Regions from separate parts of the Kribbella sp. NPDC051620 genome, predicted to be linked through region 1. Evidence: riboswitches for the same ligand, from Rfam matches in the RefSeq annotation. Region 1 holds a riboswitch; the other holds the start of a gene.
The links. Region 1 has a riboswitch for thiamine pyrophosphate ahead of ACIA12_RS21765 (purine-cytosine permease family protein). Riboswitches for the same ligand answer to the same signal wherever they lie in the genome.
Positions count from the first base shown of each region.

Region 2: it holds a riboswitch for thiamine pyrophosphate, as region 1 does, so the genes downstream of both, thiC (phosphomethylpyrimidine synthase ThiC) here and ACIA12_RS21765 (purine-cytosine permease family protein) in region 1, are expected to answer to the same signal.

Region 1 covers NZ_JBITDB010000004.1:566,952-574,463, forward strand. The annotation lists gene ACIA12_RS21740 (ATP-binding protein) at 1-412, shown strand, start outside; gene ACIA12_RS21745 (methyltransferase domain-containing protein) at 435-1,220, shown strand; gene ACIA12_RS21750 (DUF3152 domain-containing protein) at 1,251-2,108, shown strand; gene ACIA12_RS21755 (hypothetical protein) at 2,170-2,943, shown strand; gene ACIA12_RS21760 (alpha/beta fold hydrolase) at 2,934-3,623, shown strand; TPP riboswitch at 3,645-3,770, shown strand; gene ACIA12_RS21765 (purine-cytosine permease family protein) at 3,765-5,093, shown strand; gene ACIA12_RS21770 (flavodoxin family protein) at 5,090-5,800, opposite strand; gene ACIA12_RS21775 (class I SAM-dependent methyltransferase) at 5,950-6,630, shown strand; gene ACIA12_RS21780 (methylated-DNA--[protein]-cysteine S-methyltransferase) at 6,714-7,295, opposite strand; gene ACIA12_RS21785 (RNA polymerase sigma factor) at 7,288-7,512, opposite strand, start outside.
Region 2 covers NZ_JBITDB010000007.1:89,545-97,056, forward strand. The annotation lists gene ACIA12_RS33640 (hypothetical protein) at 1-248, opposite strand, end outside; gene ACIA12_RS33645 (transposase) at 245-844, opposite strand; gene thiC (phosphomethylpyrimidine synthase ThiC) at 1,091-2,716, opposite strand; TPP riboswitch at 2,706-2,830, opposite strand; gene ACIA12_RS33655 (lysophospholipid acyltransferase family protein) at 2,911-3,660, shown strand; gene ACIA12_RS33660 (hypothetical protein) at 3,807-4,343, shown strand; gene ACIA12_RS33665 (hypothetical protein) at 4,355-4,588, opposite strand; gene ACIA12_RS33670 (anion permease) at 4,599-5,738, opposite strand; gene ACIA12_RS33675 (anion permease) at 5,827-6,825, opposite strand; gene ACIA12_RS33680 (DUF47 domain-containing protein) at 6,828-7,460, opposite strand.

The sequences.
Region 1 (7,512 bases):
AGCCCTCGACGAGCTCTACGCCCAGACCGACGGCTACCCGTACTTCGTCCAGGCCTTCGCCCACGCCACCTGGGACCACGCTCCCACCAGCCCCATCACCATCAAGGACGTGGCGGTAGCCGGCCCCGAAGCCTCCGCCGAACTGACCGTCGGCTTCTTCGGCTCCCGCTACGAACGAGCCACCCCCGCCGAACGCGAATACATGCGAGCCATGGCCGAACTCGGCATCAACGCCGACGACGGCCCGGTCCCCACCGCCGAGGTCGCCACCACCCTCAACCGCAAACCCCAGTCCCTCTCCCCAGCCCGAGACGGCCTGATCAAAAAAGGCCTGGTCTTCTCCGCCGAACGAGGCACGGTCGCCTTCACAGTCCCCCACTTCGGCAAATTCCTCCGCACCCGCACGGCCTGACCCGCCAGTACGATCCCTGGGCATGACGAACCAGGTGTTCGAGAACGAGGCCCCGACCCACATCGCCTACCTCGACCGGGTGGCGGCGAGCGCTTCGGGCCGCGCGTACAAGGACACGATGCTGGCGGCGCTCGATCTCCAACCGGGTCACACCGTGGTCGATCTCGGATGTGGGCCAGGGACGGATCTCGGTGCGCTGGCTCAGGCTGTAGGCCCGACCGGGACGGTGGTCGGTGTCGACCTCGATGAGGAGATGGTGGGGCGGGCCCGGGAGCGGACTGCTGAGGTGGGGCAGGTCGAGGTGCGGTTGGGGGACTTGCAGGAGCTGGAGTTCGAGGACGGGAGTGTGGATCGGGCTCGGACTGATCGGGTGCTTCAGCATGTGGCGGATCCGGTGCGGGCGCTCGAAGAGGCTCGGCGGGTGTTGCGGCCGGGTGGGCGGTTGGTGATGGGGGAACCCGATTGGGATTCGCTGGCCATCGACTCCGTGGATGCCGAGGTGTCGCGGGCGTATACGCGGCACGTTGCGGAGAAGGTTGTTCGCAACGGGGTGATCGGGCGGCAGTTGGCGCGGCTGGCGGTGGCGGCGGGGTTCGGCGTACCGACGGTGCTGCCGGTGACTTCGGTGTTCCGGGAGTTGCGGGAGGCGGATCAGATTTTCGGATTCGAGCGGAACACCGAGCGTGCAATCGAGGCGGGATACCTGTCCGCGAGTGCTGGACGGCAGTGGCTCGACGGGCTTGCGAGTGGTCCGTTTCTGGCGACGGTGACGTTGTACGTCGTTGTCGCGGAAGTTGCCCTTTCGTGATCTAACTGGGAGTCGATAGGGTAAGGCGAGATGACTACCGGGCGGAGTGGGCGGCGTTCGGGGAGTGGTGCGCGCCGAGGGAAATCAGGGCGGCACAGTCGGCGGAAGTCGTACAAGGCGCAGTGGTTCTCGGTGACGGCGCTGGCGGTGCTCGGCGTGGTGATGGTGGTTCATCCCGATGCCACCCAGGAGCGCAATCTGGCCGCGCAGTTCAGTGGCAGTGTCGTCGCGAAGAGCGAGCCGACACAGGTGCCGGTGGTGAAGCCGACGCATGTACCGACGCCGACCGCGACGTTCACGACACCGTTGCGGCCGGCACCGACCTTGACCCGGCGGCCCAAGGGATCCAAGCCGAATGTCACTGTGTCGACCGGGCGGTTGCTGGTGGTGGCTGGGTTCTCCAAGGCGACCGAGAATCACGACAAGCTGACGTACCGGGTCGAGATCGAGGACGGGCTGTCCCTCAACGGGGAGAAGGTCGCGGCCGAGATCCACAGGACGCTCACCGATCCGCGCGGCTGGCAGGCGCTCGGGCCGGTGCGGTTCGAGCGGACCGACAAGGTCGACGCCGACCTGCGCGTGATCGTCGCGACGCCGACGCTGACCGACAAGCTGTGCCTGCCGCTCGACACCGGCGGCGAGGTGTCCTGCCGGGTCGAGAACCGGGTGGTGCTCAACGCCAAGCGCTGGATGTACGCCGTACCCGCGTACGCCGGCAAGGTCGACCTCTACCGCAGCTACCTGGTCAACCACGAGGTGGGCCACGCCCTCGGCCACGGCCACTCGACCTGCGCCAAGCCCAACACCCCCGCGCCGGTGATGATGCAGCAGACCAAGGGCCTGGCCGGCTGCCTCCCCAACGCTTGGCCGACCATCAAAGCAACCTAGAACGACCCCGCCCGTGAGAACCTGTCCGAAGACGGTTCGAGTGAGCGGGAGGGTGTAGCGAATGTCGTCTCAGGACTTCCCCACCTATGGCCGGGGCGAGAACCCCGACGAGTCCCGCAAGGACGAGCACTACGCCAAGCCTGTGCCCTACGGCCAGCCGCAGTACGGCCCACCGAACCAGTACGCCGAACAGCCGCCGCCAGCTGCCTACAACCAGCCACCGCCGACTGCCTACAACCAGCCACCGGCCTACCGTCCCGGCAACCCGTACGGCCCACCCGCCAACCCGCAGCCGCACCAGCTACCCACCTACGGCCGCCCAGCCCCCCGCGACCCCCGCGCAGCCCGGGTAGTCCTCCTGGCCGCGGTCATCGCCGGCATCTACGGACTGCTGGTCGTCTCCGTCCAGCGCATCTCGCTCCGGGAGATCTCCCAGCTCCCCGGCTCCCCGCTGAACCACCCGCTCCGCACGGACGTCATCGACACCATCGGCCAGCTCCTGACTCTGATAGTCGGCCTGGCCGCCCTGGGCATGTGGCTGCGCGACGTCCTCAACCGCCGCAAGGCCGACCGCCAGCCAGACCCGATAGAGCTGACCGGCCTAGGCCTGGTCGCCCTGTCCCTCATCCCGATCCTGATCTGGTTCGTGATGGTGCTGACCACCGGCATGGGCGCCATCGACGACTCCCTCCACCGCCTCCCCACCGCGTACGCCTGGGGTGGTACCGGCCTCCTCATCCTCGCTGTCGGCCTAGCCCTCGGCTACCGCGAGCTCAAGCCGGAAGTACGCAACCCCGTGGTCCAGCAAGCCCCCGACCGCCCACCGTGGGAGTGACCCAGGTCGTACTGGTCCCCGGGCTAGGCCTCGGGCCGGAGTCGTATGCCCCGACCATCCAGCACCTCACCATGCCGTACGAGATCATCACCCTCCCCGGGTACGGCGAACGCGTGCAAGCCGGCGATGACCTCCATACCGAGGCGCTAGCTCAACGCGTGCTCACTCACGTCACGGAGCCATCGGTACTGGTCGGCCACTCGGCCAGCTGCCAGATAGTGGTGGCCGCTGCCCTCGCCCAGCCCCAGCTGGTGAAGGGCCTGGTGCTGCTCGGTCCAACAGGGGACGTCGGCGCCTCCGACTGGGTCACGCTCGCCGAGCGGTGGGTGCGCTCCGCTGTGTGGGAGTCACCGCGGCTAGTACCGGTCCTGGCCCCGCAGTACGCGCGTACCGGCCTGGTGTCGATGGCACAGGCGATGGAGGTCGCCAGGCGGTACGACCTCGCCGCAGCCATCCGCCGGCTCGAGCGGCCGGCCGTGATCGTCCGCTGCGAACACGACAACCTCTGTCCAGCTGGCTGGGCGCAGCGACTCGCCGACTTGGCGGGCGCGGACGCAGCAGGAGAGACCCATGCCGACGTCTGGACGGTGCCTTCCGGCGCCCACATGCCGGTACTGACGCACGGTGAAGAGGTTGTGACGTTCATCAAGCGGGCAGCCGGTGTATACAACGGTCAATGACGCGTTATCGTTGACGCAGTAACAAACCTCCGCGGGAGCTCGCGCCGATCAGCGGGCTGAGAGGGCGACGAGCTGGAAGCAGCCGGGTCGCCGACCGCCTGAACCTGACCGGGTAATGCCGGCGTAGGGAGCAGGTCAGCCATGACCACTACCGCTGCACGCACGTCCACCGCCACCGAGGCGCCGCTGGTCCTGACCACGGACGCGCCGCGGACCTTGGGGTTCCTCGACCAGTTCACCCTCTGGGGCAACTTCGGCATCTCGCTGTTCGGCCCGGTCACCGGCGCGCTCGTCGCGGCGTACACCGGATCGCTGGTGAAGGGCCTGATCGCCGTCGTCGTCGGCTGCGGGATCGGCGCTCTGGTCCTCGGCGGCGCCGCCGTCTTCGGCTCGCACACCGGCGCGCCCGCGATGACCAGCCTGCGCGGGCTGTTCGGCCGCCGCGGCTCGATGGCGCCGACCGTGCTCAACATCGCGCAGAACATCGGCTGGGCGACGATGGAGATCATCGTGATCTCCCAGGCGGCCGTCGCCGTGACGAGTGAGCGCTGGCGCTGGCTGTTCGTCCTGATCGCCGGCTTCATCGCGACAGCGATGGCGGTCCGGCCGCTCGGCAGCGTGAAGCTGCTGCGCAAGTTCATGGTCTGGCTGGTCCTGCTGGCCTCGGTCTACCTGTTCATCCAGGTGCTCAGCAAGCCGGTCCACGATCTCCCGCAGGACGGCGTCTTCGGCTTCTGGCCGGGCGTCGACCTCGCCGCGGCCGGTGTGGTGTCGTTCGCGCCACTCGCCGCCGACTACACCCGGCACTCGCGCACCAACAAGGCTGCCTTCGCCGGTTCCGCCCTCGGCTACGGCCTGGCCGCGATCCTGTACTACGCACTCGGCGTTATCGCGGTCGCCACCCTGCAGACCAACAGCACCGACGTCATCACCGCCCTGGTCACCCTCCCGGCCGGCGCGATCGCGTTGTTCGTACTGCTCGTGGACGAGGTGGACGAGGCGTACGCGAACGTCTACTCGACCACGATGGCCGCGCACAACCTGATCGGGCACATCGACCGGCGCTGGATCTCCGTCGCCATCGGCATCCTCGCCACCGTCCTCGCGCTCTTCGTTGACCTGGGCAACTACACCCAGTTCCTCTACCTGATCGGCTCGGTCTTCATCCCGCTGTTCGCGGTCGCGATCGCCGACTTCTTCGTGGTGAGCAAGATGAACTGGGACGTCTCCGACACCGCGAGGTTCCGCTGGCAGCCCACCCTGGCCTGGGTCTTCGGCTTCGTCGCCTACCAACTCGTCAACCCCGGCACAGTCGACGGCTGGTCCCCCTTCTGGCTGGACCTCCAACAGTCCCTCTTCAACAACCACCCAGTACCAGCCTGGCTCGGCGCGACGTACACGTCGATCGTCGTGTCCATGGTGGCGGCGATCCTCTTCGGCCGCCTGGGCCGCACCCGGCAGAACGCCTAGCGGTACTCGGGGTTTTCGAAGTCGAAGCGGGAGCCGGCGTCCCATTCGGAGCGTTGGTTGCCGTAGGCAGGGATGCCGCCGGCGTCCTTCAGCATCCTTGCCAGGTGCAACAGGTTCCAGGTCATGAAGGTCGTGTTCCGGTTGGTGAAGTCGTTGTCCGGGCCGCCCGATCCCTCGTCCAGGTACGACGGGCCCGGGCCGGCCTCGCCGATCCAGCCGGCGTCGGCCTGGGGTGGAACCGTGTAGCCCAGGTGCTGCAGGCTGTAGAGCACGTTCATCGCGCAGTGCTTGACGCCGTCCTCGTTGCCGGTGATGACGCAGCCGCCGACCCGGCCGTAGTACGCGTACTGCCCAGCGGGGTTGAGGATCGAGGAGTTCGCGTACAGCCGCTCGATCACCTTCTTGGTCACCGAACTGTTGTCGCCGAGCCAGATCGGTCCGGCGATCACCAGGATGTCGGCCGCCATCACCTTCTCCTGCAGGGCGGGCCATTCGTCGGTCGCCCAGCCGTGCTCGGTCATGTCCGGCCAGACACCGGTGGCGATGTCGTGGTCGATCGCCCGGATCACCTCGACCGCCACACCCTGCTTGTCCAGGATGTGCTTGCTCACGTCGATGAGCCCTTCGGTGTTGCTGCGCTCGGGCGACCGTTTCAGCGTGCAGTTGATGAAGAGCGCACGCAGATCGTCGTACCGGGTGGTGGGCATGGTTCTCCTTCGAGGAAGTCGTTGGCTCAGTGTCACGGCACCGGCCGGCGTCGCACGAGAGCCGTGCGATTACCGTTCGCCGACTTCGGAAGGTCTCGATCCGGTTCCCGATACTGACAGTGACCCAGCGTGGCCGGGATACTGGCGCAATGCTGAACTCTGCACTGCGCAGCCGGGCCGAGTACGAAGAACTCGGGGTCGAGGGGCTGGCCAGTCGCACCACGCCGGAAAGTGACGCCGCCATCGTCCAGGCCGTCGAAGAGCTCCTGGAAGGCCGGGAGTCCGTACTGGACCTGTGCTGCGGCTACGGCCGGATCAGCCTGCCGTTGCGGCGGGCGGGCAAGACCGTGCGAGCCCTGGACATCTCTCCGAACCTGGTCGAGGCCGGCCAGGCCAAGGCGCGCGAAGAAGAGCTGTCGATCGACTGGGCGATCGGCTCGATGACGGACCTGCCGTACAAGTCGGACTCCTTCGACGCGGTGCTCTGCCTGTGGACGGCGTTCCACGAGCTGTTTGCCGAGGACGAGCAGATGTCGACCATCTGGGAGATCTCCCGGGTACTACGACCCGGTGGGCTCGCCGTGATCGAGGGGCCGGTCTGGGGCCCGGCGACCGCGTCGGAGATCGCCAACGGACTACGCCAGGGCCCGGAGCACCGGATCGTCACCACCGAGCACTTCGGCACCAGCAGCGTCCACTACATCCACGACGAGGCCAGCTACGGCCGCCTCTGCTCGGCGGCCGGCATCAAGGACTACAAGGTCTACAAACGCGAATGGGGCGGCCGCCGCCGCCTCATCCTCGAAATCCATCAACCGGGCAACGAATAGAAAAAACAGCAGGTCCCCACTCCACATTGGGGACCTGCTGCCTTCCACCCGAGTATAAAGAAAACGAACGACCGCCGGAAAAGTTAACTTTTCGATTCGAGATTCAGCAGGAACCGCTTCGCGTCCAGCCCGCCGGCGTATCCGGTGAGCGCGCCGCTCGCGCCGATCACCCGATGGCAGGGAATCACCACGCACAAGGGATTTGCGCCGAGCGCCGTACCGACCGCCCGGGCCGCCTTCGGCCGGTCGATCTCGCCGGCGACCTGCCCGTACGTCGTCGTCTTGCCGTAGCGGGTGTGGTCGGGAAGATCAGCCAGCACGAGCCGCTGAAATGGCGTGGCCAGAGTCAAATCAACATTTAAATCAAATGCCTTTCGTTGACCGGTCAGGTATTCGTCCAATTGCCGCCGTACCTCGTCCAGCGGGCCGGGCTGGCGCAGTACCCGCGGGGAGATCGCCCGGGCCAGCCGCTCGGTCAGCGTCTCCTCGTCGCCGAAGGAGCTGGCCACCACCCGGTCACCCGCGACCGCGAGCAGCAGGGTGCCGATGGGGGTGTCGTGCAGGGTGTAGGAGACGTCGGCGGTCGGCAGGACCGGCGGGCGGGCGCCTGCGGGGGTGAGGCGGCTGAGCCGGGCCTCGATATCAGGCGCTGTGAGGTCAGTCATGATCCACTCCGAGTTTGGTGCGCAAGGTCGCGAGCGCATCGCTGACGAGTCGGCGGGATGCGGCGGGCGTGGTGTCCAGAGCGGCGGCCACGCCATGGTGGTCCAGGTCGCCGACGTACTTGAGCGTGACGGCGACGCGCTGGCGTTCGGGCAGGTCCTTCACGGCCTGCCAGAGCTCCGGATCGGGGAAGTCGGCGGCCTCCGGGCCGTCGACGGC
Region 2 (7,512 bases), on a different contig from region 1:
ACCGACGTCGTCAGCGGACCTCCACCGGCTACTGCGAGGCCGCCGGAGACCATGAGGAGGATGTTCCACCAGGCCTCCCGCCAGCCCTGTACGCCGTGTCCCGCCAGCAGCAGGATGCCGGTCGCCGTCAGGCAGGCCAGCATCACGCCACTGAGCACTATCTCCAGCGTGGCGCCCGACTTGGGCACCCACGCCACTACGGCGAGCACCAGAGCCACCCCAGTCAGCACTAGTACCGCTGCCGTCATGCAACCTCCCCAGCCTCGAGCAACTCTGCCGCAAGCACCCGGCCGCGCTGTTCCTCGGCGAAACCGGCCGCCTGCGCCCGCTGCGTGACAGCGGACTGGCTGATCCCCAGCTTGACGCCGATCTCGCGCCTGGTCAGCCCCTCGGCCAGCAGGTCGGCCACAGCCCACCCGCGCTCGCTCCTGCGACGCAGTACCGACGCCATCAGCCACATGACGCTCTCCACCTGTTCCGCCGCGTGCTCGTTGGCACCGACGACGCTCACGTGGTGCGGGCTCGCCTTGGCCCGGTTGACCGCCTCGCGCGCGAAGACGAACGCCTCCCCGCTGCCTGCCCTGGTACTCCGGGGCAGCGGCTGGTCGACCGCGCCGACGCCGAGACCGATGTGCCAGGTGTCCGCGCGGAGCAGCTGCACGATGACGTCGACCGTGGCCCGGGCCTCCGAGAGCACGCCCTGGACCTCGTCGCCGGCCGTGCGCTCGAACTTGCGCAGCAGGCCGATCCGGCGCGGCCGCCGGTTCAGCGTATTCAGTAGCTCGGGTACGAGATCGCCGATGCTCCGGCTGCCTCGCTGATCTACCGTGAGAACGAAGACCACCGCCTTGTACCTCCTTCCCGACGCAGGTTAAGGCTACAGTCTTATTCACTCAGAGTGAAGGCAAAAACCTGAACCGGTTCGCCCGATCACCCACCGTGACCACTCGGGAGGCCGCCGATCTTCCAATTCTCCGCTGAAATCGGCCGGTTCCGCGCCCCGACTCACCGCCACCTTCACACGGAGTCAGGATGTTTTCGGGTGGATCGGGCCGCGGACCGGCGAGTCTAGATTTGTTGCGGATGCAGCTCAGTCAGCCAGTGGCAGGTAGAGCTTGGAGTCCTTGGCCTTGAAGGTCTCCGACATCTCCGCGAAGCCGGCCTCGATCGCCTCGGCCGAGTCCAGACCGTGCTCCTCGGCGTACTTGCGGATGTCCGCGGTGATCCGCATCGAACAGAACTTCGGCCCGCACATCGAGCAGAAGTGCGCCGTCTTGGCCGGCTCGGCCGGCAGCGTCTGATCGTGGTACGAGCGGGCCGTGTCGGGATCCAGCGACAGGTTGAACTGGTCCTCCCAGCGGAACTCGAACCTTGCCCTCGACAACGCGTCGTCCCAGTCCTGCGCGCCCGGATGCCCCTTGGCCAGATCGGCCGCGTGGGCAGCGATCTTGTACGTGATCACGCCGGTCTTCACGTCGTCACGATCCGGCAGGCCGAGGTGCTCCTTCGGCGTGACGTAGCAGAGCATCGCCGTTCCCAGCCAGCCGATCTGGGCCGCGCCGATCGCGCTGGTGATGTGGTCGTAGGCCGGTGCGATATCGGTTGCCAACGGCCCCAAGGTGTAGAACGGCGCCTCGCCACAGAGCTCCTCCTCGAGCCGGACGTTCTCCGCGATCTTGTGCATCGGCACGTGCCCCGGGCCCTCGATCATCACCTGGACGTCGTGCTCCCAGGCGATTTTCGTCAACTCACCAAGGGTTCTGAGCTCGGCGAACTGGGCCGCGTCGTTCGCGTCCGCGATACACCCCGGCCGGAGTCCGTCGCCGAGCGAGAAGGTCACGTCGTACTCCCGCAGGATCTCGCACAGTTCCGCGAAATGCGTGTACAGGAAGGACTCCTGGTGATGCGCCAGGCACCAGGCCGCCATGATCGAGCCACCCCGCGAGACGATCCCGGTGATCCGCTGGGCGGTCAACGGCACGTACCGGAGCAGTACTCCGGCATGCACCGTCATGTAGTCGACGCCCTGCTCGCACTGCTCGATCACCGTGTCGCGGTAGACCTCCCAGGTCAGCTCGGTCGGATCACCCTTCACCTTCTCGAGCGCCTGGTAGAGCGGCACCGTGCCGATCGGGACCGGCGAGTTGCGCAGGATCCACTCGCGGGTCGCGTGGATGTTCTTGCCGGTGGACAGGTCCATCACCGTGTCCGCGCCCCAACGGGTGGCCCAGACGAGTTTCTCCACCTCCTCCTCGACCGAGCTGGAGACGGCCGAGTTGCCGATGTTGGCGTTCACCTTCACCAGGAACTTCTTCCCGATGATCATCGGCTCGGACTCCGGATGCTTGTGGTTCGCCGGGATCACGGCCCGCCCTCGCGCCACCTCGTCCCGCACGAACGAAGGCTCGACACCTTCCCGGACCGCGATGTAGCGCATCTCCTCGGTGATGACGCCGGCCCGGGCCTGCGCCAGCTGGGTCAACGGCTCACGGCCGGCGATCCAGTCCCGGCGTACCGGCGGAAGGCCCGCCTGAACGTCGATGGTGGCGTTGACGTCGGTGTACGGCCCCGAGGTGTCGTACAGATCGAAGTGCTCGCCGTTGGTGAGGTGCACCCGCCGCTGTGGAACCTTCAGCTCACCGGTGTAAATCTTCTCCGATCCTGAGATCGGCCCAGTGGTGACCTGCGGGCGGACAGAATTGTCGATCGTTGTCACGATGCTGCTCCCTACGCCGGAATTACCCGGACAGGTTCGGCGGTCGGCGGCGCCGGGTCCGAAACCCAGCCGCCCTCTCAGCCCGCTACAGCGCGAGCTCCCGCGGTATCAACTTGTCGTCGGCAACTCTAACCACTGATTGCCTACTGCGTACTGGATCCGCGCGCCGTTGACCGACCCGATAGCGTCAGACCATGCGCGACATCCTGTACCCGCCGGTGATCGGCTTCGCCAAGACCGCCTTCAAGGTGCTCGACCTGGGCTTCACGATGGTCGGCACGGAGAACATCCCGCGGACCGGCGGTGCCGTGCTGGCGCTGAACCACATCAGCTACGTGGACTTCGTGATCGGCGGGTTCGGCGCGCAGCCGAGCAAGCGGCTGGTCCGGTTCATGGCCAAGGAGGTGCTGTTCCGCAACCGGTACTCCGGACCGCTGATGCGCGGCATGCACCACATCCCGGTGGATCGTGGCGCCGGCGCCGGGTCGTACCGGGAGGCGATCCGGTACCTCGGCGAGGGCGAGATCGTCGGCGTCTTCCCCGAGGCGACGATCAGCCGGTCGTTCGAGCTGAAGGAGTTCAAGTCGGGCGCGGTCCGGATGGCCGCCGAGGCCGGCGTACCGGTGATCCCGATGATCCTGTGGGGCACCCAGCGGATGATGACCAAGGACCACCCGCGGGACTTCTCCCGGCACCAGCGGGTCGCCATCACGGTCGGCGAGCCGATGGCGGTCAGCAAGGAGGAGGACGCCGTCGAGGCCACTGCCCGGCTGCGGACCACGATGGCGGGGATGCTCGACCGGACCATCAAGGCGTCCCCGGACAAGCCGGCCGGGGCGTGGTGGCTGCCCGCGTCGTACGGCGGTAGCGCGCCGACCCCCGAGGAAGCCGACCGCCTCGACGCCGAGGAACTCCGGGAGCGGGCGGCTCGCCGCCGCAAGTAGCGTTCCCCACCGATTTGGGTTATGGGGACAGTCGGTATCCGGACGAGGGGTTGACCGAGGCGCGAGCCGGGGGTACCAAGAACCCTTGTATGTCGAAAGCTGGACCTGGGGGGTCCGCCGGCGATGATCGGGCTGGGCGGGGGGAAATGACGATCTTGTACGGATCAGACGAGGAGCTGCACCTCTTCGAACCGGGGAAGCTGAGCATCCCCGGCAATGTGGCCGAGGAGATCCCGGATGTCGGGGTCTACTTCTTGTACTGGGCGACGCAGAACCTGCGCCCGGATCAGGCCAGGGAGATCGAGTCGGCGGTGAACGGCCGGCGCTGCCAGAACGGCTGGTTCCCGCTGGAGAGCCTGGACGGTCTCGGCCGCCGGGGTTCCTGGCGCGGCCCGCTGACCTATCTGGCGCAGATGACCGCCAAGGACTCGGCGATCGTGAAGGCCTGGGCGACGATCAACATGGCGCCCGACGACCGCAAGGCCCGGATCGAGGCGACGGCCGACCGGCTGCTCTACCAGCAGGGCCACGCCGCCGCGGCCACCTGGGTGATGGCGGTCCGCCCGCAGGCGTTCCTGAGCCTCACCCTGCTCGGTGACTCGCTCTACAACAACTGGGAGAGCGCGGTCGCCTCGCTGCGCCCCAAGGACGTAGCGAGGTCGGTCCGCCGCTGGAACCGCTGACGCGCTCAGTTTCAGTGGAACTGCGGGATGATCAGGTACAGGCCGTAGAAGACCGCGGCGAGGCAGGCGAGGAAGCAGAGGCCGGCTACCGCGGTGTCCACCGGCGGCGGGCTCTTCTTCGCCTCGACCGCGACCGCGCGCCGCGACATCGCGTTGATCCCGACGGCGAACAGCACCGCGATGCCGACCCCGAAGGCGAGGCTCGCGATCGCTACCTGGCCGAGTGCGCTCCAGTCGATGTGCATCAGATCCTCCTCAGGCAGCCGGTACTGCGGACGCCGGGGCCGTCGTGCCCGGGTACTCGTTGACGTTGTCGGCCGTGACCGGCTTGCGGCGCGATGCCAGGTAGATGAAGCCACCGGCGGCGGCCGCGGCGATGGCGATGATCGTCACGCCGATGTTGCCGGAGTTGGCGACCCGGCCGGCCAGCGCGCCGACGATCGCGGCGGCCGGCAGCGTGAACAGCCAGGCCAGCGCCATCCGGCCGGCGACCGTCCAGCGGACCTCCGCCAGACGCTTGCCGAGGCCGGCGCCGAGGATGCTGCCCGAGCAGACCTGGGTCGTCGACAGCGGGAAGCCGAGGTGCGACGAGGCGAGCAGTACGGCGGTGGAGCTGGTCTCGGCCGCGAAGCCCTGCGGCGACTCGATCTCGGTCAGGCCCTTGCCCATCGTCTGGATGATCCGCCAGCCGCCGAGGTACGTGCCGGCCGCGATCGCCAGGCCGGCCGCGAAGATCACCCACAGCGGCGGCTTGGAGCCCGACGCCAGGCTGCCCGAGGTGATCAGCACGAGCGTGATGATGCCCATCGTCTTCTGCGCGTCGCCGGTACCGTGCGCCAGCGAGACGAGCGACGCGGAGGCGATCTGGCCGACCCGGAAGCCGTCGTCGACGTTCTTCTTCCGGGCCCGCCGGGTGATCGTGTACACGAGGTAGGTGCCGAGCAGGGCGACCACGCCGGCCACGATCGGGGCGGCGACGGCCGGGATGATGATCTTCTGGACGACGGTGCCGAAGTGGACCGCGCCGCTGCCGGCCGCGATCCAGGTGGCGCCGATCAGGCCGCCGAACAGCGCGTGGGACGAGGAGCTCGGCAGTCCGACGTACCAGGTGAGCAGGTTCCACAGGATCGCGCCGACCAGGCCGCCGAAGATGATCGGCACGGTTACCTTGGCATCGTCGACGAGCCCGCTGGAGATCGTCTTGGCGACCTCGGTGGAGACGAACGCGCCGACCAGGTTCAGTACCGCGGACAGTGCGACGGCGACCTTCGGTCTCAGCGCTCTGGTGGCGATCGAGGTCGCCATCGCGTTGGCGGTGTCGTGGAAGCCGTTGGTGAAGTCGAAGACCAGGGCGGTGATGATCACCACGATGACGAGGAACGAAAGGTCCATCACGATCACATCCCAGAGGGAGGGCGGCGTCAGGAGCGCTCTCACGCTAAGCGCGCCGGGTGAAATCGCGGTGAACTGCTCGAAGAATGAACTATTCGAGGATGAAGTGGGCCACGTAGTAGACGGCGGCCGCCACCAGGCCGGCGGCCGGGATGGTCAGTACCCACGCGAGGACGATGCCCTTCGCGACGCCCCAGCGCACGGCTGACAGCCGCTTGGTGGCGCCGGCGCCCATCACCGCCGAGGTGATCGTGTGGGTGGTGGAGACCGGCGCGTGCAGGCCGATCGCCATCACGTAGAGCACGGTCGCGGCGACCGCTTCGGAGGCGAAGCCGCGGGCCGGGTCGAGGTGGATGATCCGGCGGCCGAGTGTCCGCATGATCCGCCAGCCACCGGAGTACGTGCCCAGCGAGATCGCGGTCGCGGCCGAGATCTTCACCCAGGTCGGGATGCCCTCGTTCTTGTCCACGTGCCCGGTGGTGAGCAGGGCCAGGAAGATCACGCCCATCGTCTTCTGGGCGTCCTGCAGACCGTGGCCGAGCGCCATCCCGGCCGCCGACAGCGACTGGGCCAGCCGGAACCCGCGGGTGGTCCGGCCCGGGTTCCGGCGCCGGAAGATCCACAGGATCGCGGTCATCAGCAGGAAGGCGCCGAGGAAGCCGATGGCCGGTGACAGCACCATCGGGATGACGACCTTGTCGACGATGCCGGACCACAGCACCACGCTGGTCGAGGCCAGGCCGGCGCCGACCAGGCCGCCGATCAGGGCGTGCGACGAGGAGCTGGGCAGACCGAAGTACCAGGTGATCAGGTTCCAGGTGATGGCGCCGACCAGCGCGGCGATCACGATCACCAGGCCGTGCCGCCCGCTCGGCAGGGTGATGATGCCCTTGCCGACGGTGTCGGCCACCTCGGTACCGAGGAAGGCGCCGACGAAGTTGAAGAACGCCGCCATCACCAGCGCCACCCGCGGCGTCAGCGCCCGGGTCGAGACCGAGGTCGCGATCGCGTTGGCGGCGTCGTGGAAGCCGTTGGTGTAGTCGAAGGCGAGCGCGATCACGACGACCGCGATGACGAGCGCGAGCTCCACGCTCAGCTCTCCTTGACGGCGATCTGTTCGACCGTGTTGGCGACGTGCTCGAAGGCGTCGATCCCGGCCTCCAGCAGATCCACCACGGTCTTCAGCTTCATCACCGTCAGCGCGTCGAACTCACCGCTGAACAGCTTGGCCACGATCCGGCGGTGGACCGCGTCACCGGTGTTCTCCAGCCGGTTGATCTCGATCCAGTACTCGGCCAGGTCCTTCATCGTGCGCAGCCGCGGCATCGCTTCCGCGGTCAGCGTCGCCATCCGCTGCAGCACCTCGATCTGCTCGGCCGCCTCGGCCGGCAGCTTGTCGAGGTTGAACAGGTGGATGGTGTCGACCGCCTCCTCCATGTAGTCCATGACGTCGTCGAGGTCGGAGGCCAGCCGGTAGATGTCCTCGCGGTCGAACGGGGTCACGAAGGTGGAGTTGACGCGGCGGATGATCGAGTGGGTGGTCTCGTCCGCGGCGTGCTCGGCATCCTTCATCTGGGTAGCGATCTGCTGGCTCGCGGACAGGCCGGTTCCCGCCGTGCTGCCGAGCAGCTCAGCGAGGATCCGGGACCCGTCGACCAGGTGGTTGGCGGATTCGGTGAAAAGGTCGTAGAACGTCGGGTCGTTCGGACGCAGACGTAACGGCACTTCAAGCTCCGGGTGAACGAGGGACAAACCGTGAACATGCTAGGGGCAACGG